DNA from 4 places in the uncultured Agrobacterium sp. genome. Region 2 is predicted to be linked to each of the others. Evidence: riboswitches for the same ligand, from Rfam matches in the RefSeq annotation. Region 2 holds a riboswitch; each other region holds the start of a gene.
The links. Region 2 has a riboswitch for cobalamin ahead of nrdH (glutaredoxin-like protein NrdH). Riboswitches for the same ligand answer to the same signal wherever they lie in the genome.
Positions count from the first base shown of each region.

Region 1: it holds a riboswitch for cobalamin, as region 2 does, so the genes downstream of both, QZ869_RS04685 (ABC transporter substrate-binding protein) here and nrdH (glutaredoxin-like protein NrdH) in region 2, are expected to answer to the same signal.
Region 3: it holds a riboswitch for cobalamin, as region 2 does, so the genes downstream of both, bluB (5,6-dimethylbenzimidazole synthase) here and nrdH (glutaredoxin-like protein NrdH) in region 2, are expected to answer to the same signal.
Region 4: it holds a riboswitch for cobalamin, as region 2 does, so the genes downstream of both, QZ869_RS07825 (CbtB domain-containing protein) here and nrdH (glutaredoxin-like protein NrdH) in region 2, are expected to answer to the same signal.

Region 1 is NZ_CAJYTV010000006.1:22,704-27,890, reverse strand. Features, by position in the region: gene QZ869_RS04690 (glucose/quinate/shikimate family membrane-bound PQQ-dependent dehydrogenase) at 1-571, shown strand, start outside; cobalamin riboswitch at 707-929, shown strand; partial or broken gene QZ869_RS04685 (ABC transporter substrate-binding protein) at 1,182-2,141, shown strand; gene QZ869_RS04680 (iron ABC transporter permease) at 2,146-3,165, shown strand; gene QZ869_RS04675 (ABC transporter ATP-binding protein) at 3,162-3,938, shown strand; gene QZ869_RS04670 (hypothetical protein) at 4,093-4,404, shown strand; gene QZ869_RS04665 (NAD-dependent epimerase) at 4,401-5,187, opposite strand, start outside.
Region 2 is NZ_CAJYTV010000027.1:4,055-9,241, forward strand. Features, by position in the region: cobalamin riboswitch at 834-1,054, shown strand; gene nrdH (glutaredoxin-like protein NrdH) at 1,298-1,522, shown strand; gene nrdI (class Ib ribonucleoside-diphosphate reductase assembly flavoprotein NrdI) at 1,532-1,945, shown strand; gene nrdE (class 1b ribonucleoside-diphosphate reductase subunit alpha) at 1,903-4,068, shown strand; gene nrdF (class 1b ribonucleoside-diphosphate reductase subunit beta) at 4,095-5,069, shown strand; gene QZ869_RS21490 (helix-turn-helix domain-containing protein) at 5,179-5,187, opposite strand, start outside.
Region 3 is NZ_CAJYTV010000011.1:290,364-295,550, forward strand. Features, by position in the region: gene QZ869_RS09935 (NAD+ synthase) at 242-1,921, shown strand; gene QZ869_RS09940 (TolB family protein) at 1,960-2,790, shown strand; cobalamin riboswitch at 2,823-3,004, shown strand; gene bluB (5,6-dimethylbenzimidazole synthase) at 3,099-3,785, shown strand; gene QZ869_RS09950 (LysE family translocator) at 3,893-4,528, shown strand; gene QZ869_RS09955 (EamA family transporter) at 4,569-5,187, shown strand, end outside.
Region 4 is NZ_CAJYTV010000009.1:121,170-126,356, forward strand. Features, by position in the region: gene QZ869_RS07805 (metallophosphoesterase) at 1-573, shown strand, start outside; gene QZ869_RS07810 (LysE family translocator) at 811-1,446, shown strand; gene QZ869_RS07815 (cytochrome c) at 1,638-2,069, shown strand; gene QZ869_RS07820 (cytochrome c) at 2,148-3,071, shown strand; cobalamin riboswitch at 3,126-3,334, shown strand; gene QZ869_RS07825 (CbtB domain-containing protein) at 3,478-3,660, shown strand; gene QZ869_RS07830 (CbtA family protein) at 3,672-4,379, shown strand; gene QZ869_RS07835 (hypothetical protein) at 4,381-4,701, shown strand; gene QZ869_RS07840 (type 1 glutamine amidotransferase family protein) at 4,763-5,187, opposite strand, start outside.

The sequences.
Region 1 (5,187 bases), on a different contig from region 2:
TGTCGATCCCGAGCGACAGATCATGTTCGGAATGCCGACCTATCTAGCCTTCACCTCACAGCTTGTTCCGCGCGATCAAGTCCCGCCCAAGGCTCAGGATGAGAAAGGCAGCGAGCAGGGGCTGAACCGCAATGACGGCGCGCCCTACGCGGTCTTGATGGGTCCATTCCTGAGCCCGATCGGTATACCCTGTCAGGCTCCGCCATGGGGCTACGTCGCCGGTGCGGATCTCAGAACCGGCAAGATCGCCTACAAGCACAAGAACGGCACCGTCTACGACATGACACCGCTGCCGCTTCCATTCAAGGTCGGCGTGCCGGGTATCGGCGGCCCGATGATCACCAAGGGCGGGGTTGCTTTCCTCGGTGCGGCCGTCGACAATTATCTGCGTGCCTATGATCTAACCAGCGGCAAGCAGCTTTGGGAGGCACGGCTGCCGGCAGGTGGGCAAGCGACGCCCATGACCTACGCTCTTGAGGACGGCAAGCAATATGTCGTCATGGTTGCCGGCGGTCATGGGTCGGTTGGTACCAAGCCCGGCGACTATGTCATCGCCTATACGCTGCCATAAACAGCGACATTCACTTGAAGCGCTTCGATGGCCGGAAACCCGTTTCCGGCCATTTTGTATTTCGAGTGGACAAAATCCCATCGCACTAAAACGTAATAATATTACATACATTCGCTTGACGGATATCTGGAAATAGTTCTATCTGCCTGCGACGGTTCCAAGCGAGAGATTGCGAGGAATAATAGGGAACGCGGTGCGGAGATGTCTCCAATGCCGTGGCTGCCCCCGCAACTGTAAGCGGATTGTCGAGCACTCGTGGCGCATTCACCTGCGTCAGGCCACTGCGATCTCATCGTGGGAAGGCAGGCAAGACGATCATCCGTGAGCCAGGAGACCTGCCGTCGTCTGTTCATTCCAAAGTCACGGGCGGGGATGCCCTGGAGAGGAAACGCCATGATTGTTATCTGCGCCAAACAGCGCTTACATCCGTCTGTCTATTTCCCGGTTTCCGATCGTCCCACGGCTGTGGTTGGCGAATGAGTGTTTCACTCAATAACGGCGTTTGCGTGTGGGCAGCGTCAACGATTTCGGGGACCATCGGACCATGACACTTCATTTCACAGGCGCATTTCTTGGCGCAGTTCTTGCCGCTATATCTCTTTTGCCGAATGCAACGGAGGCTGCGGAAACCAGCTATCCACTGACGTTGAAAAATTGCGGCAGGGACGTCACCTTCACCCATGCTCCCAAGCGCACGGTGTCTTTAGGGCAGAGTTCGACGGAGATACTCTATCGTCTGGGGCTTGCAGACAAGGTTGTCGGCACTGCCGTCTGGGTTGGCCCGGTGATCAAGGGCTATGAGGAGGCAAATGACAAGGTGGAGCGTCTGGCCGATAACGATCCGAGTTTCGAAAGCGTTCTTGGCAAAAAGCCCGATCTCGTTACCGCGCAATTCCAATGGCATGTCGGCCCCGAGGGCGTCGTCGGCAAGCCCGAACAGTTCGAAGAACTGGGCATTCCGGTCTACGTCTCGCCTGCAGATTGCACGGGCAAGGATAATGCTGGCGGCGGAGATGGCGTCAGGCACTCGGTCTTCACCATGGAGCAGATCTACCAGGAAATCGGAGAACTCTCGCAGATCTTCAACGTGAAGGATCGCGGCGACGCACTGATTGCCGAGTTGAAAAGCCGCGAAGAGACGGCGCGCAAGAAGATCGTTTCCGCCAACGGAAAGGTATCTGCTGTATTCTGGTTCTCCAGCGCCGAAGGCGATATCGATCCCTACGTCGCGGGCAAGAACGGTGCGCCTGGCTATATCATGTCGGCGCTTGGCATCAGAAATGTCATCGAGAGCCAGGAAGAATGGCCAACTGTTGGCTGGGAGACCATTGCCAAGTCCAATCCGACCATCATCGTTGCCGCGAGCATGGACCGCCGCCGCTACCCGGCAGACGACATTGCCGTAAAAGAGAAGTTCCTGAAGCAAGATCCTGTCACGAGCCTCATGCCGTCCGTGAAGGATAACCGTATCGTCGTCATGGACGCTCAGGCGATGAACCCGACGATCCGCACGATCGAAGGGATTGAGGTGCTGGCTGACCAGATCGGTCAACTCGGCTTGGCGAAGTAAACGGATGCCCGGTCCCTTGCTGTATGTCCGCGCTGCCATCATTGCAGCTGCGTGTCTTCTGGCGGCGCTGTGGCTCGGAGCCTCAATCGGCGAAACCTCCATGCCGATGGAGGTTGTCGCCAAGGCGGTGGCCAATCGTCTTTGGCACGCTGGCTATCCATTGGATGCGATCGATGAAGGGATCATCTGGAACTATCGCCTGAGCCGCGCCGTGGTCGCCGCCTGTTGTGGGGCAGCTCTTTCCGTTTCGGGCGTCGTGCTGCAATCGCTCCTGCGCAATCCTCTGGCGGATCCATACATTCTTGGTATCTCCGCCGGGGCATCGACAGGCGCCGTCGGTGTTGCGATACTCGGCTTTGGTGCAGGCTTGCTCACCATGCCGCTCGGTGCCTTTCTCGGAGCGCTCGTCGCATTCGCACTTGTGAGCCTCCTGGCGCTGAGGGCAGGGCGCGGTAACAGCGCAATCATCCTGGCCGGCGTCGCCGGGTCGCAACTTTTCAACGCGCTGACCTCCTTCATCGTCACCAAGGCCGCGAATGCCGAACAGGCTCGCGGAATCATGTTCTGGCTGCTCGGCAACCTTTCCGGCGTTCGCTGGGCGGATGTCTCGCTTGCGCTTCCCATCGCCATCTTCGGGCTTGTCGTCTGCCTCTGGCATGCGCGGGCATTGGACGCCTTTACCTTTGGAGCGGAATCGGCTGGCTCCCTCGGCATTCCCGTGCGCCGCGTCTATGTCGTCTTGACAGGCACGTCTGCCTTGATGACGGCCGTAATGGTCAGCATCGTCGGCTCGATTGGCTTCATCGGTCTTGTCATACCCCACGCGGCGCGTCTGGTCGTCGGTGTTCGCCACGGTCGTCTGCTTCCGGCTTCCGCGTTGATCGGTGCTATCTTCATGATCGCTGCCGACATTGTCTCGCGCACCATCATTGCAGGACAGGTCCTGCCGATCGGCGTAATCACCGCGCTGTTCGGCGCTCCAGCCTTTGCGCTGATCCTTTCTCAACGCAGGAGGCTCGCATAATGCTTTCGGCGCGTAATTTGAGCTGGTCGATCGGCGGCGTGGAGATCGTCGAGGATATCAGTCTTGATCTTCATGCCGGCGAGTTCCTCGGCATTGTCGGCCCAAACGGTTCGGGCAAGACCAGCCTCATGGCGATGCTCTCTGGCCTGAGAAAACCGCGGTCCGGCGACGTCTTACTGGATGGCATGTCGATGTCTCTCCTCCAGCGTCGAGATGTGGCGCGCCGGATCGCTCTAGTCGAGCAGCAGGCTGAAACACAGGAACGCATCAACGCCCGCCAGGCCGTGGAGCTTGGTCGCATTCCGCACAAGGGTGCTTTGTCTCCATGGTCTCGTCACGATGATGAGATCGTCGATAGGGCGCTCCGGGACGTGGATATGGAGGGCTTTAGCAAGCGCATGTGGCACACGCTTTCCGGGGGAGAGCGGCAACGCCTGCATATCGCCCGAGCCTTGGCCCAGGAGCCGAAGATCCTGCTTTTGGACGAGCCGACAAACCACCTCGATATCGGCCATCAGATCGCGCTCCTACATCTCGTTCGCAAACAGAAGCTGACTGTTGCAGCCGCTTTGCATGATCTTAATCACGCGGCGATGTTCTGCGACAGGGTAGCAGTGCTGAAGGCGGGGACGCTTGTCGCGATGGGAAAACCCTGCCATGTGCTGACGCCGGCTCTCATCCTCGATGTCTTCGGAGTCCTGGTCGATGTCGAGCTTAATGGTGCGGATGGATGTCACATCCGGTATCGTGCGCCATCGCTTCTAGCGACGTAAACCTACGCTTTTTTGATCTGCTATTCTTGAAGGAGGATGGCGTCATCCTACATGTTGGGTAACCCGCTGGTCCGGGCCCCTCTGGTGAGAGTCTCGGCGCTTTCACGATGTCGGACCGTTTCCGACACGACGCCGAGGCTTCAGAGGCTTGCTTATGCTTTCCGATATCGCCGCATGGTTCATTACGCTTTTCGTCGTAGATCCGCTTCAAGCGGAGATGCGCGAACAACTCGAACGTGCAAATGCCTCGACCGAGATCATCCAGCAATCGCAGCAATGTGTTGCGAGCCAAGGCCCGAAACTGCTGAACCGGGCCGGTGAAGACCCGGCATGGGCGGTCGCCACCGTGGTCGGCTTTACCTTTGGCTGGACATCGCCGGTGCAGTTGCTGGACACAAGCGACACGAACTGCGCGGCTGTTGTCGGTCTTTTGCAGGGTCGCAATGGCGAGGAGACGGAGGCTTAAGCCGCTCCAACGCGAAAACTGCGATACCAATCGACGAAATGCTGGACGCCCGTTTCGACGGGCGTTTCCGGAGAATAGCCCGTCAGCGCGCGCAGGAGGTCGGGCGACGCATAGGTGCGCGGTACATCACCCTGCTGCATCGGCAGCATGTTGCGGATGGCCTTTTGGCCAAGAACCGTCTCGACAGTTTCGACGAAACGCATCAGTTCCACAGGTTGCCCACCGCCGATGTTGACGACACGAAAGGGTGCGTGTTTCGACAAGGTATCGGTCACGCCGTCGTCGGAAACGCGGTTATCTTCCGCAGGCGCAATGTGGCTGAGGCGGATGATCCCTTCGACCAGATCGTCGATATAGGTGAAGTCGCGGCTCATCTTGCCTTCGCCGTAAATATCGATCGGCTGGCCTTTGAGGATCGCATCGACGAACTTGAAGAGTGCCATGTCCGGACGACCGAAGGGGCCGTAGACGGTGAAAAAGCGGAAGGCCGTTGTCGGCACCTTGTGTAGATGCGCGTAGCTATGCGCCATCAACTCCATGGACTTTTTGGTCGCAGCATAGATCGTCATCGGCTCGTCGGCTTTGTCGCTCTCGGCAAAGGGCACCTTCTCGTTCGATCCGTAGATGGAGGAGGTGGAGGCGAGCATCAGATGCTTCGGCTGGAGATTTTTTGCCAGCTCCAGAATATTCCAGGAGCCGATAAGGTTCGAGTTTACATAATCCTTGGGGCAGTCGATGCTGTAACGCACACCTGCCTGCGCGGCGAGGTGGATGATCACTTCC
Region 2 (5,187 bases):
GGGTGGAAGTACTGGTCCTGAAGCCGCCCGGCTTCCCGCAGGGTAGGTCAGAGTACGCCGCAGACTGGGTGTCGTTTAAAGATGAGGAAAGCATGAGATTCCGTCCGAATGCGTACCGCTCGGAAGCCGAACGATTCTACAGGCCACGGTTCCAAGCGTACAAAACGAAGAAGACCGTCATCGCGGGACGATGCGGCAGCTCTACGGCTCAGACGCTGGACGGCGGCCCTCGTCGAGACGAATTGGGCGGGAAAAGCTGCCGGTAAGTGGACACGGAGGGAGCCGCCGCCTCGAACACGAGTTCCCGCAGGATTGGAGAACCATGTATATCGGTCGGCGTAGGGACTAGAGAAGTGGCCGTCAGGCGGCAAGCTCACAGCCTAAGCCTAGACCGTGATCGGTCTTGCTGTGTCCGTCGTCCGTTGGAAGACAATACACCGGTAGGGTTCCATCCGGTAGCGTGTACTGGGCGAGGTCACCAGTTATTTGCGGTGTTTGGAGAAACGGCTTGTGCGCAAACCCAACGCATACGAAGGCAATCGCGCACATGATGCGCAGCAGAAGACCGAATCTGCCTATCGCTCTCGTCATCGTGGATGCTCCACACGAAACGGGTAGCTATGTTTTCGTTAAGGGGCAATGCGGCAAGCAGTCTTACGATAAACGGCCACAGCGATGTCGTGGGAGAAAAATTACATCGTGAAAGGTCTGTCCGCTGTCAAGCTAGCCGCTTCAGAAGCAGACGAACTTATGTTTTATGATCGAGCCACGCTTATCCACAGTCTACCTTCCGTTACAGAGTCATAACAGTTGACGATTTTTTCACGCCGTATACCATATCTAGTGTTCGAGGTTCTTCCGATTCGCGTCGGAAGCTAAGACGGGAATACGGTGCGTGACGTTCATTGTGGACGGAGCAATGCCGGAGCTGCCCCCGCAACTGTAAGCGGCGAGCATCCTTCTCAAACTGCCACTGAGCCGAAAGGTTTCGGGAAGGCGAGATGGATGTGACGACCCGTGAGCCAGGAGACCTGCCTCAAACGAATACGTCCACGGGCGGGGTGTCCGAAGGCTGCGTTTGCGTGCGGAATGATCCTGCGCGTGCCGCTTCCCCTGATCCTCCGCACAACCACTTCGGGGTGAAGTCAATGTCGCGTCATTCTAGTCAGTATCCGCGTGAATAGCGGGCGGTAACGCCTGCCGCCGATTTCGGCTGCCCTAATTTCCGAGTTCCTGAATGGGCGTTCACCACGCCCGATCGATATCGCACGCCTACTCAAATCTCACGAGGATCATCATGACCGTTACCGTTTACAGCAAGCCAGCCTGCGTGCAGTGCACAGCCACTACCCGCGCGCTCGATCGTCAGGGCATCGACTACACCGTCGTGGATGTTTCCGAAGACACCAATGCCTACGATCTGGTTCAGGGGCTGGGGTATCGTCAGGTTCCAGTTGTGGTGGCTGGCGAGACACATTGGGCGGGCTTCCGCCCGGATATGATCAGCACGCTTGCGGCCTGAGCCGGAGCAATGGGACAGATCGTCTATTTCTCCAGCCGGTCGGAAAACACTCATCGCTTCGTCGGGAAATTGGGGATGATTGCGCGGCGGATTCCGCTTAGTCCTTCCGAGAGCCTTCGGGTCGAAGCCCCCTATGTCCTGATCCTTCCAACCTACAGTGGCGAAGGTGGAAAAGGGGCCGTTCCAAAACAGGTGATCCGCTTCCTCAACGATGCGGAGAACCGGGCAAACATTCGCGGCGTGATCGCCGCGGGCAACAGCAATTTCGGGGCGACCTACGGGATCGCCGGCGATGTCATCTCCCAGAAATGCAGCGTGCCTTACCTTTACAGGTTCGAGCTTATAGGCACTGAGGAAGACGTCGCGAACGTCAAGCACGGATTGGAACGAATTTGGACGCGACCACTTTCGAAAAGCCTTTGAAGACATCGGAATCCGAACTGGATTTCCATGCCCTCAACGCGATGCTTAACCTCTATGACGAACAAGGAAAAATCCAGCTCGATAAGGACAGACTAGCTGCGAAGCAATATTTCCTGCAGCACGTCAACCAGAACACGGTGTTCTTCCATAATCTGCGGGAGAAACTCGATTACCTCGTCACCGAAGGCTATTACGAGCGCGAGGTTCTGGACCAATATTCCTTCAATTTCGTGCGAGATTTGTTCGACGCTGCCTATGCCCGAAAGTTCCGGTTTCCGACCTTTCTCGGCGCGTTCAAATATTACACCAGCTACACGCTGAAGACCTTCGACGGCAAACGCTATCTGGAGCGCTACGAAGACCGCGTCTGCATGGTTGCCCTGACGCTGGCCCAGGGAAGCGAAACGCTCGCCCAGTCGCTGCTGGATGAGATCGTCTCCGGGCGTTTCCAGCCCGCAACGCCGACATTTCTCAATGCCGGAAAGAAACAGCGGGGCGAACTCGTTTCGTGTTTCCTGCTGCGCGTTGAAGACAACATGGAGTCGATTGCCCGCGGCATTAACTCCGCGCTTCAGCTTTCCAAGCGCGGTGGCGGTGTCGCACTTTGCCTGACCAACATCCGTGAGGCGGGTGCGCCGATCAAGCAGATCGAGAACCAGTCGTCAGGCATCATTCCCGTGATGAAGCTGCTCGAGGACAGCTTCTCCTACGCCAACCAGCTTGGTGCGCGTCAGGGTGCCGGTGCGGTTTACCTCAACGCCCACCATCCCGATATCATGCGCTTCCTCGATACCAAGCGAGAGAATGCCGACGAGAAGATCAGGATCAAGACCCTGTCGCTCGGCGTCGTCGTGCCCGACATCACCTTCGAACTGGCGAAGAACAACGAGGACATGTACCTGTTTTCGCCCTATGACATCGAGCGTGTCTATGGCGTCCCATTCACCGAAATTTCCGTGACCGAAAAGTACCGCGAAATGGTCGCGGATTCCCGGATCAAGAAGAAGAAGATCAAGGCGCGTGACTTCTTCCAGGTAATCGCCGAGATACAGTTCGAGAGCGGCTATCCATACATCATGTTCGAGGACACGGTGAACAAGGCGAACCCGATTGCGGGACGCATTTCCATGAGCAACCTCTGCTCGGAAATTCTTCAGGTCAGCGACGCCAGCGAATACAATGACGACCTTTCCTATAAGGTCATGGGCAAGGATATCTCCTGCAATCTTGGCTCGCTGAACATTGCTGCAACGATGGACAGCTCCGATTTCGGCAAGACCATCGAGACATCGATCCGGGCGCTGACGGCCGTGTCGGACATGAGCCATATCTCTTCCGTGCCATCGGTCGAAAATGGCAATGACGACAGCCACGCCATCGGTCTCGGCCAGATGAACCTGCATGGCTATCTCGCCCGTGAGCGCATCTTCTATGGTTCGGAGGAAGGCATCGATTTCACCAATATCTATTTCTACACGGTGACCTACCACGCCATCCGCGCCTCGAACCGGATTGCCGCCGAGCGAGGCGTCAGCTTCAAGGGCTTCGAGAAGTCGAAATATGCCTCTGGGGAATACTTCGACAAATACACTGAGCAGGAATGGCTACCAGCGACAGAGCGGGTTCGCGAGTTGTTCGTGACGGCAGGCATCGCAATCCCCACACAGGCGGACTGGCTTGCGCTGAAGCAGGCCGTCATGACCTCCGGTCTCTATAACCAGAACCTGCAGGCCGTGCCGCCGACCGGCTCGATCTCCTACATCAATCACTCGACCTCTTCGATCCACCCCATCGTCTCGAAGATCGAAATCCGCAAGGAGGGAAAGATCGGGCGCGTTTATTACCCCGCCGCCTTCATGAGCGACGACAATCTCGACTACTATCAGGATGCCTACGAAATCGGTCCTGAGAAGATCATCGATACCTATGCGGCGGCCACCCAGCATGTCGATCAGGGTCTGTCGCTGACGCTGTTCTTCCGCGACACGGCCACCACCCGCGACATCAACCGGGCGCAAATCTACGCGTGGAAGAAGGGTATCAAGACCATCTACTACATTCGCCTGCGTCAGATGGCTCTGGAAGGCACGGAAGTGCAGGGTTGCGTGTCATGCGCGCTGTGAACAAGAACGCTTCGAAAGATCAACTAATGAACATCGCCGTAAAGCCCGCCAGCCGCGTTCGCGCCATCAACTGGAATCGCATCGAAGACGACAAGGATCTGGAAGTCTGGAACCGCCTGACAGGCAATTTCTGGCTGCCGGAAAAAGTGCCGCTCTCCAACGACATTCCATCATGGGGAACGCTGAAGCCGGAGGAGCAGCAACTCACCATCCGCGTCTTCACAGGGTTGACCCTTCTGGACACGATCCAGAACGGTGTCGGCTCGGTCAAGCTGATGGCAGATGCCGCCACGCCGCATGAAGAGGCGGTGCTGTCCAACATCTCCTTCATGGAAGCGGTGCACGCGCGTTCCTATTCCTCCATCTTTTCCACCCTGTGCTCGACGCCGGATGTGGACGATGCCTATCGCTGGTCGGAGGAAAACGAATTCCTGCAACGGAAATCCGCGTTGATCATGCGCGAATACGACAGCGGCGATCCGCTGAAGAAAAAGGTCGCCTCCGTTTTCCTGGAGAGCTTCCTGTTCTATTCCGGCTTCTATCTGCCGATGTACTGGTCGAGCCGCGCCAAGCTCACCAACACCGCCGACATGATCCGCCTGATCATCCGCGATGAGGCCGTGCACGGATATTACATCGGCTACAAATTCCAGCGCGCGGTGGACCGTCTGCCGGAAAACAAGCGCCAGGACATCAAGGACTTCGCTTTTGATCTCCTCCTCGAGCTCTACGACAACGAAACGAAATACACTGAAGCGCTGTACGACGGCGTCGGCTTGACGGAAGACGTCAAACAATTCCTACACTACAACGCTAACAAGGCGCTGATGAACCTCGGCTATGAAGCCCTGTTTCCGGCTGAGGCCTGCAAGGTCAATCCGGCGATCCTTGCGGCGCTTTCACCGAACGCCGACGAAAACCATGACTTCTTCTCCGGGTCCGGCTCGTCCTATGTGATCGGCAAAGCGGTGGCGACGGAAGATGAAGACTGGGATTTCTGAGCTTATGTAGAAGCTGAACTATTCAGTGATCGAACGTAATGCAAAGGAGGGGTCGTGGGTTCGGCTCAGTTCAAAGCGGAGACACTGTAAGTTCACGTGTTCTCCGTGTTCAAAGAAC
Region 3 (5,187 bases), on a different contig from region 2:
ATACTCCGGCAGTCATGGGGACAGGCATGAATCACCCGTCATATAAGTGTCATCTAACTGTCACATACAGGCAATGAACGCGACATGAACTATGCGCAATTCACAGGTCTGGCGCGTAACCATTGCGTGAGCCGTGGATGTCCGGCATTCCCATGCCGAAACCTTCTTGAAGGGCCGTTGTTTTATAACAGTTTTATCCTGCGCGTTGCACAGTGAGAGCCGGCGCGATAATGAGGAAGGCATGAGCACAGAACAGACCATTCCCCACACGTTCCGGATCGCCATCGGCCAGTTCAATCCGACCGTCGGCGATGTCGCTGGCAACCTAGCAAAAGCGCGAGAGGCGAGAGCGGATGCCGCAGCCCAAGGCGCCGATCTACTTCTGCTGACGGAGCTTTTCATCTCCGGCTATCCCCCGGAAGATCTGGTCCTGAAGCCGGCATTCTTGAAAGCCTGCCTCAAGGCGGTAGAGGATCTGGCCGCAGAAACGGCGGATGGCGGCCCGGGCGTTATCATCGGCTTCCCCCGTCAGGGCGAGAAGGGCAGGCATAACTCGGTCGCCTTGCTGGATGGTGGAGCGATTGTCGCTCTGCGTGACAAGGTCGACCTGCCAAACTACGGCGAGTTTGACGAGAAGCGTGTCTTCAGCGAAGGCTCCATCTCCGGCCCTTACAATTTCCGGGGCGTCCGCATCGGCATCCCGATTTGCGAAGAAATCTGGAACGATCTCGGTATCTGCGAGACACTAGCCGAGGCCGGCGCTGAAATATTGTTGGTTCCGAATGGCTCGCCCTATTATCGCGGCAAGGTCGATGTGCGTCATCAGGTGGCGCTGCGGCAGGTTATCGAAAGCGGGCTGCCTCTCGTGTTCGCCAATCAGCTTGGCGGTCAGGATGAACTGGTTTTTGACGGGGCAAGCTTCGGCTTCAACGCCGATAAGACGCTGGCATTTCAGATGAGCCAGTTCGAAGCGACGCTTGCCGTTACCGACTGGAAGCGTACCGAGAATGGCTGGCATTGCAGCCAAGGACCGGTGTCGCATATTCCCGAAGGCGAGGAGGCAGATTATCGCGCCTGCATGCTGGGCTTCCGCGACTACGTCAACAAGAACGGCTTCAAGAGCGTCGTACTCGGCCTCTCTGGCGGTATCGATTCTGCCATCTGTGCGGCAATTGCAGTCGATGCGTTGGGTGAGGAGAGGGTGCGCTGCATCATGCTGCCTTACCGCTATACCTCGGAAGAATCGCTGAAAGACGCTGCCGATTGCGCCAGGGCGCTTGGTTGTCGCTATGATATCGTGCCGATCGCCGAGCCCGTAGACGGCTTCATGTCAGCCCTTTCGGAATTGTTCGAAGGCACGGAAGAAGGCATAACAGAGGAAAACCTGCAAAGCCGCGCACGCGGGACGATCCTCATGGGCGTGTCCAACAAATTCGGCTCGATGGTGGTCACGACGGGCAACAAGTCGGAAATGTCGGTCGGATACGCCACGCTCTACGGTGATATGAATGGCGGGTTCAATCCTATCAAGGACCTCTATAAGATGCAGGTCTACGCCATCTCCAGTTGGCGCAATGCCCATGTCCCGCCGGGTGCCCTCGGGCCTTCCGGTGAAGTGATACCGGCCAACATCATCTCAAAGGCTCCGTCGGCTGAGTTGCGGCCCAACCAGACAGACCAGGACTCGCTGCCGCCATATCCGGTTCTTGACGATATTCTTGAGTGCCTGGTTGAACAGGAAATGTCCGTCGACGAGATCGTCGCACGCGGTCACGATGTGACAACTGTCCACCGGATCGAGCATCTGCTCTATCTTGCCGAGTACAAGCGTCGCCAGTCCGCACCGGGTGTGAAAATCACCAAGAAGAATTTCGGACGTGACCGGCGCTATCCTATCACCAATCGCTTCCGCGACCGGTAGGCTGGCCTGCCAGTCTGGACGTGGTGAGGGGAGTAACGATGCGCAGTTCAGTCGAGATATTCAATATTCGTACTCGGGCAAATCGGGTGGTCTGGCAGACGGACAAACTGTTCGAAGCACCCAACTGGTCCCCAGACGGTCGCTATCTCCTGTTGAACAGTGAGGGCCTGCTTTATCGCTTGTCTCTGGGTGGAGATGTCGCGGTAGAGAAGGTCGACACCGGCTTTGCCGTACAGTGCAACAACGATCATGGCATTTCGCCGAATGGGTCGCTTTACGCGATTTCGGACAAGGTCGAGTTCGGGAAGAGCGCGATCTATCTTCTTCCGTCATCAGGTGGCGCGCCGACATTGATGACGCCGAACCTGCCCTCCTACTGGCATGGCTGGGCGCCGGATGGCAAAAGCTTCGCTTACTGCGGGATCAGAGATCAGATTTTCGATATTTATTCCATGGACATAGAAACCCGCAACGAGACGCGCCTGACCCATGGAGAGGGGCGAAACGACGGGCCGGATTATTCGCCGGACGGTCATTGGATATACTTCAACTCCAGCCGCACGGGACAAATGCAGATCTGGCGCGTAAGAGCAGATGGATCAGCCGTCGAGCGGATCACGAACAGCCCATATGGCGACTGGTTCCCCCATCCGTCTCCAAAGGGAGACAAGGTCGTCTTCATTTCCTATGACGGCGACGTCTTCGACCATCCGCGTGATCTCGATGTTCGCGTGCGACTGATGGATCCCGATGGTGGCAATGTCGAAACGCTCTTTGATCTTTTTGGCGGGCAGGGGACGATGAACTCTCCCAACTGGTCACCAGCTGGTGATGAGTTTGCCTATGTGCGATATTTCCCAGCCGAATAAATCTGCGGCGCTTGCCTTGGCGCCAACAATTGGACATACGGTTTTCGTCAGGTGCCTGCTTGAGCGGGAGAATCGGGAATGCGGTGCAAGACCGCAACGTGCCCAACGCTGTGAGGCGGATGACCGTCGCCATATGCCACTGAGCAATCTCGGGAAGGCGGCAACGGTCAGAAGAAGCCAAGTCAGAAGACCGGCCTGACACGATTGACCAGTCCGCGCGGACAGCGGCAGGTTGTGAGGAAGGAGGTCTGTGACGCAGTGCAATCTGCGTGCTCACGCGGTCCTTCCTGCATTGTTGGGGATTGACGATGCGACCTGATGCCACCCGGCGCGGCCTGAGGCCAGCTTTTGAATTTGCCGAAGACGACAAGGCTGCGGTCTACCGCGCTATCGAGACTCGCCGCGATGTCCGCAATGAGTTTTTATCCGATCCGCTACCGGATGAACTGATCGGAAAGCTGCTTGCTGCAGCCCACGCCGCGCCTTCGGTCGGCTTCATGCAGCCGTGGAATTTTACCCTCGTCACGAATGGTGAGATCAGACAGGCCGTGTGGCAGGCCTTCAGCCGTGCCAATGAGGAAGCGGCACAGATGTTTGCAGATGAAAAACAGTCGCTTTATCGCAGTCTGAAGCTGGAAGGAATCAGGAAGGCGCCGCTCTCCGTCTGCGTCACCTGCGATCCAACAAGAGGTGGCGATGTGGTGCTGGGGCGCACCCACAATCCTCATATGGATGTTTATTCCACGGTCTGCGCAGTCCAGAACCTCTGGCTGGCAGCACGTGCCGAGGGCGTCGGCGTTGGCTGGGTCAGCATCTTTCATGACGATGATATCCGAGAGATACTGGATATCCCGCATCACATTCAAATCGTGGCGTGGCTTTGCCTGGGATATGTTTCTGAACTCTACGCGGAGCCAGAGCTTGCGGTGAAGGGATGGCGCCAACGCCTGCCGTTAGACCAATTGGTATTCAAGAACCGGTGGGGCGAAAAATAGGTAGCAACTCTGCCGCGTGGGCTGCTTCTCAATAGTTGAAAAAAGGTCCTTGCCTGTCCTGCTGGCCGATGGCTTACTTTCTCTTTGTTTCGAGAGGGGATTTAACGATGCCGATTGAAAACTGGCTGGCCTTCGTGGCCGCATCCGCCGTCATGCTCGCCATTCCAGGGCCCACGATCCTCCTGGTCATCTCCTATGCGCTCGGACACGGCCGAAAGGCAAGCAGTGCCACGGTTGCTGGCGTAGCCCTTGGCGACTTCACCGCCATGACGGCCTCAATGCTGGGCCTCGGTGCGCTGCTGGCAACGTCTGCCGCGCTCTTCACGATCTTGAAGTGGGTGGGTGCTGCCTATCTTATCTATCTCGGTATCAAACTCTGGCGCGCGCCCGTCGCAGCTTCGTCTGACGGGGAGGGAAATGTGACAGGGCGCGAGCGTCCGATAAAAATATTTCTCCATACCTATATCGTGACGGCGCTGAACCCGAAGAGCATCATCTTCTTCGTCGCCTTCCTGCCGCAGTTCCTCTTGCCAAACCTGCCGTTCTGGCCGCAGGTGCTTATTTTCGAAGTTACTTTTCTTGTGCTTGCGACTTGCAACGCGGCTCTTTATGGGTTGCTGGCGAGTGCAGCGCGCAACACCATTCGCAAGCCCTCCGTCCAGCGTGTCGTCAATCGCACCGGCGGCGGACTTTTGATCGGTGCCGGACTGCTCGCGGCAGGCTGGAAGAAAGCTGCTGCATAAAAGCGTCGCCAGTCTGCGCGGCGCGAGTTTGGATTGAACAATGTCAGCGCCGCACATCCTTCTTGCTCTGGTCACGGTCTTCCTCTGGGGCTTCAACTTCGTGGTCATAAAAATCGGCGTCATGGATATGCCGCCCCTTTTCCTGACCGCTCTGCGTTACCTTTTCGCTGCCGTCCCGTTGATCTTCCTCCTGCCGCGCCCGAAAGTGCCGTGGAAGCACATGGTCGTTTACGGCATGGTCATGGGTTGCGCGCAGTTCGGACTGCTTTATACGGCCATCAAGTGGGGGCTGCCTGCAGGGCTTGCTTCACTCGTTATGCAGTCGCAGGCGTTCTTCACCATGGCGCTCGCCGTCACGTTGCTGGGTGAAATCCCGCTGAAGTCCCATATTGCTGGCGCAGCTGTCGCTTTTTCAGGCCTTGCGGTGATCGCTCTGGAACGTCTGGAGCTAACGGCCCTCGTTCCCCTGCTAATGTGTGTCGGCGCGGCCTTCAGCTGGGCGATCGGCAATATCGTCAATCGCAAGGTTGGTCGGGTGAACGCCATCTCCTTCGTGGCATGGACGAGCCTTGCGCCCGTGCTGCCATTGATTGCGCTTTCGTTGCTGCTCGAAGGCCCACAAGCGATCCGCGACGGTCTGGCCAACGCCAACATGATGA
Region 4 (5,187 bases), on a different contig from region 2:
GCCGTCGAGCCTGAGCATTTGGCAAGGGTTCATGAGCGGCTCGGCATGCCGGCCAGATGGCATGACTTCAGTCTCGGTGAATTCCGCTTCATCGTGCTCGATGGCAATGATGTCAGCACCTTCGCGCCTCCGCTGGGCGACCCCCGTCGAGAGCTTGCAAAGATGCGCCTGGAGGCATTGCGGCAGGCCGGGGCTTTGAATGCGCAGGATTGGAACGGCTCGTTCAGCGATGAGCAACTTTCCTGGCTACAAGCGACACTCGCAAAGGCCGATGCCATGCAGGAACATGTCGTTCTGTTCTGCCACTATCCGCTCTTTCCGGAGAACGCGCATAATATGTGGGATGCCCCCGAAGTGCTGAAACTGCTTGCAGCCCACCACAGCGTCAAGGCGTGGTTCTGCGGGCACAATCATGAAGGCAATTACGGCGCGATCGGCAATACCCATTTCGTCAACATCAAAGGCATGGTGGACACGCTGGACCAAAATGCCTTTGCGATCGCCGACGTCTATCCGGATCGCATCGCCATTCGTGGTTTTGGCCGCGAGACGAGCCGCGTTCTGGTGTTTTGAGCGAACGATGCGCGCTAAAGCGTGTTGTGCAAAAGTGTGCAGAGGTTTTGCGCTGCCGACATGCGATAAAAATAAAATTTATGAGATGACCTGAGAGATCACGACAAGCTTTGAAAAGCCTCTCGTCAGCGAGTTGAATCCACCACACTTATTCATTTGATACAGTCCCTCCACCGGGTGGATAAGGTTTCGAGAATTTCTCTCGATCCTCTCTCCGCGCCATGTGTCCGGACCGACATGACCTATACTGAAAACCTCTGGCTCTATTTCACGCTGCTCTTTGGTATCATCATGCTGCCAGGAATAGATATGCTCCTCGTCCTGGCCAGTTCCTTGACTGGCGGGAGACGCGTCGGGCTTGCCGCGACATCCGGCATCATCGCAGGTGGAGCGGTGCATTCACTCTATGGCGCCATCGGCATTGCCCTTCTGGCGACGCTCATTCCCGTTCTTTTCACGCCGCTGATGATCTTCGGTGCGGCGTATATGATCTGGATCGGGTTCAGCCTGATACGAAGCTCGATTGTGATCGAAGCAGATGAGGTCAGTGCTAGCGCTTCCGCCTGGCGGGCCTTTCGGCGCGGAGTCATTACCTGCCTCAGCAACCCGAAAGCCTATCTCTTCATGATGGCTGTCTACCCTCAATTTCTCAAACCCGCCTATGGTCCGATATGGGTTCAAGGCATCGTCATGGGGCTGATGACTGCTGGGACTCAACTGGCCGTCTATGGCACGCTGGCGCTAACCGCTGGCAAAAGTCGTGATTTTCTGGTGTCATCCCCTAGAGCGACAATTCTCATCGGTAGGATCGCCGGGCTGCTGCTGATTTTAGTTGCCGTCTTCACACTTTGGGAAGGGTTGAAAGGAAACTGAAAAAGACAAGTTTAGGTACCTGATTTTCCTTTGGAAAATCACCTGAATGTGACTTCTTTTTGCCACGTGTAGCCTGCATCTTCATCTCTGTTCGACTCGGTGTGCCGCCCGGCACGCATGCGCGTGTCGTGAGATCGATGCGGGACGGCGAACAACCACCCTCCGGTGACACCGGAACAAGGAGAGAGAGCATGAAATTCAAGACGATTGCCGCATCCATTCTTATAGGCTGTCTTTGCGCCGGAGCGGTGTCCGCGGCCGGCGAAGTTGAAAAGCGCGAAGGCTTGATGAAGCAGATCGGTGGCGCCATGGGCGCACTCGGCGCGATCGCCAAGGGCGAAAAGCCGTACGACGCCGAGACCGTGAAGACCGCTGTCACCACCATCAGCACCAACGCCAAGGCATTCCCGGACCAGTTCCCGGCGGGCTCCGAAGGCGGTGCAGCGTCGCCTGCCATCTGGCAGAACTTCGCCGACTTCAAGGCGAAGTCTGAGAAGCTTGGCGCCGATGCTGACGCGGTGCTCGCACAGTTGCCGACTGATCAGGCCAGCACGGGTGCTGCCCTGAAGACGCTCGGCGCCGATTGCAGCTCCTGCCATCAGGCCTATCGTCTGAAGAAGTAAGACGACGAAGACACACCCGCCGGTTCAGCGGCGGGCTATTCTTTTTTTTGATGTTTTATCGATTAGGCGGAGAGGCGGATGGCATCCATATGGGCAAAGCTGGCAGGCGGCATTGCGGTCGCGGGGATTGCCGGTTTCGGTATCTTCATGTGGGTGACGGCACCTGAGCGCCAACCACCAAGCCACTGGGCCAATCTGGGCGAGCCGGATCTTGCCAATGGCGAGACTCTGTTTTGGGCAGGCGGATGCGCAAGCTGCCACGCCGCCCCGGATGCGACCGGAGACGCCGTGAAAACGCTTTCCGGCGGCCAGGCCTTACCGAGCCCTTTCGGCACTTTTCACGTTCCCAACATCTCGCCAGATCCTCAGCACGGTATCGGCAGCTGGACAGTGGCCGAATTCGGTGACGCCATGACCAGAGGCGTTGGAAAGAATGGCGAACATCTCTATCCCTCCTTCCCTTATACGTCCTACGCCCGCATGACTGCGCAGGACATCAACGACCTCTTCGGCTATCTGAAGACGTTGCCCACCAGCACCAATGATGCGCCTGCCCACGATCTACCATTCCCGCTCGACATGCGACTGGCTCTCGGTGGCTGGAAGTTCCTCTATTTTGACAAGGGTGCGCCGCGCGTGCAGCTTGCCAATGACAATGCCAGCGCCGATGTCGCACGCGGCCAGTATCTGGTGGAAGGTCCAGGCCATTGCGGCGAATGCCATACGCCACGCACGGCACTTGGCGGGTTGATCAAGGACAAGTGGCTGGCGGGCGGCCCCAACCCGGAAGGCGAGGGAACGATCCCCGATATCACGCCCGGCTCGCAGGCCATCAGCTCCTGGACGGCAGCAGATATCGCCAACTACCTCGAGACCGGCTTCACGCCGGAGTTCGACAGTGTCGGCGGCTCCATGGTCAAGGTGCAGCAAAACATGGCGAAGCTTTCTACCGATGACCGCAATGCGATCGCCGCTTATCTCAAGGCAGTTCCGGCGCGCTGAAATCCTGAATGCGGGAGGCGGCGCTTCTCGCATTGACTCTACACAACCTCTGACTGATAACAGACAGGTGATGGTCTTTCCGGTCCTGCCGGAAAGTGAAAAGGGAACACGATAGGAGCTTCGCTCTCATTCGTGGCTGCCCCCGCAACTGTGAGCGGCGAGCCTGAAAACGAAAGCCACTGATGCTGTTTTTTGCATCGGGAAGGCGTTTTCAAAGCTACGACCCGCGAGCCAGGAGACCTGCCATCACGAAGTGTCGTCAATGCCGGCGGGGTGTCCGGAAGAGCACGGTTTTCGGGCAGGAATCATCCGTCCGAAAAGCCCTGTTTGTCTTTCCCCGTGGTGAATGTTGAACGCGTGCGTCCGGCTGCCTGAAAACAGCGCGCCGCTGAAAAAGAGGGTCACCATGTCTATCCAACAGAACACGGCGTCGAGCGCCGTTTCCTCAATGACTTCGAAACTCCTTCAAGCCCTGACCGCTGTAGCGCTCGGACTGTTTATCGTCGGTTTCGTCGGCTTCTCGCATGTCGAGGCCATGCATAATGCGGCGCATGATACGCGCCACGCCAATGCCTTCCCCTGCCATTGAGGGGAACTGAGATGTCGTTTTTCAGGAATATCGTTTTTACCGCTGTGCTCGTCGGCCTGATTACCGGACTGGCCGTCAGTGCCATGCAAGCGGTTGGCACAACGCCGCTCATTCTCCAGGCGGAAACGTTCGAGGGTGCCGGCAGCGAAGCAGACCATTCGCATGATGCCGCCACACCAGCCGATCACCACCACGACGCTGAAGCTTGGGCCCCCGCCGATGGGTTCGAGCGTAACGCCTACACCGTGGCCGCCAATGTGCTGACTGCCATCGGCTATGCGCTCGTGCTCACTGGCCTGATCTCGCTTCGCGGCGCTCAGGGTGGCTGGCGCGAGGGGCTTTTCTGGGGGCTTGCGGGCTTTGCCACCGTGATGTTGGCTCCGATGATCGGCCTGCCGCCGGAACTGCCGGGAAGCCCGGCGGCCGATCTCGGTGCGCGCCAGATCTGGTGGATTGCAACCGCGGCCGCCACGGCCGGTGGCATTGCGCTTCTTGCGTTTCGCCGTTCAGAGCCTTGGGCGGTGATCCTTGCTGTCGTGCTGATTGTTGCGCCGCATGTCGTCGGTGCGCCGTTGCCGCCTACAGGTGAACACGCGCTGGCACCTCTGCCGCTGGAACGCCGCTTCGTCGTTCTCGCCACCGTTACCAGCTTCGTCTTCTGGCTGATCCTCGGCTCGTTGAGTGGCCTGTTCCTCAAGCGTTTCGAAGCTGCAAAGTAAGATGATCACAGGGGGAAACGCAGCCGACTGGAGCGATGAGCTCGATTGCCTGCGTTTTCCGGTTCCCGGTCATGGCGCGCTTTGCGCCATGCATCGTCTTGCCTTCAAGGCGCTCCTGCAAGAGGCGCCGACAGCGCAGACGTGCCGGGCTTACTTCCTGGAAAACCGGGACGCTTTTCTCGATGCTGCGCGCAAGAAGATCGAGCGGATGACAATTCCATCCGACCGAAGCCTCCACATCAACAGCCGTGATTTACGCCGCGCCATGGCGGTGGAAGACGCGCAAGGACCGGCGCGCCTCTGCCGTGTTCTGGACCGTTGAAAGCACGATGAGTGGACTTGCACAGAGCGGCCTTTGTGGCTTCAGAGAGAGGCATGGCGCCCTATCGATGCTCTGCGGAAAACACCGAAAGTTCGCTTTCGGCTTCCGGTGCCCAGAGACCAAGGGCTTCCAATACCTCTGTCGCGAAGCTCACCGGCGAGTTGCCGGGCGCGGTGACGATGCCCTTGTCACTGACAGCCCTCGGCTGGTCGCGATAAAGCACTGACCCATCATAAGCGTCATATCGCTGGTGCGATTCCAGCGAGTTCCCCGTGTGCGCAACGTGGTTCAGGATGCCGGTGCCTGCTAGCGCACTCGCGGCGGCGCAGATCCCTGCGACGACGCGTTCTTTTTCCCGAAAGCGATGGACCAGATCGCTGAAATCGGGAGCCTTACCCTTTTCCCAAGACAGGCCGCCAGGAATGACGAGGGCGTCTATAGTGCTAGGATCAAGGGCGTCGTGAGCCGTTTCCGGCGCGACCTTGA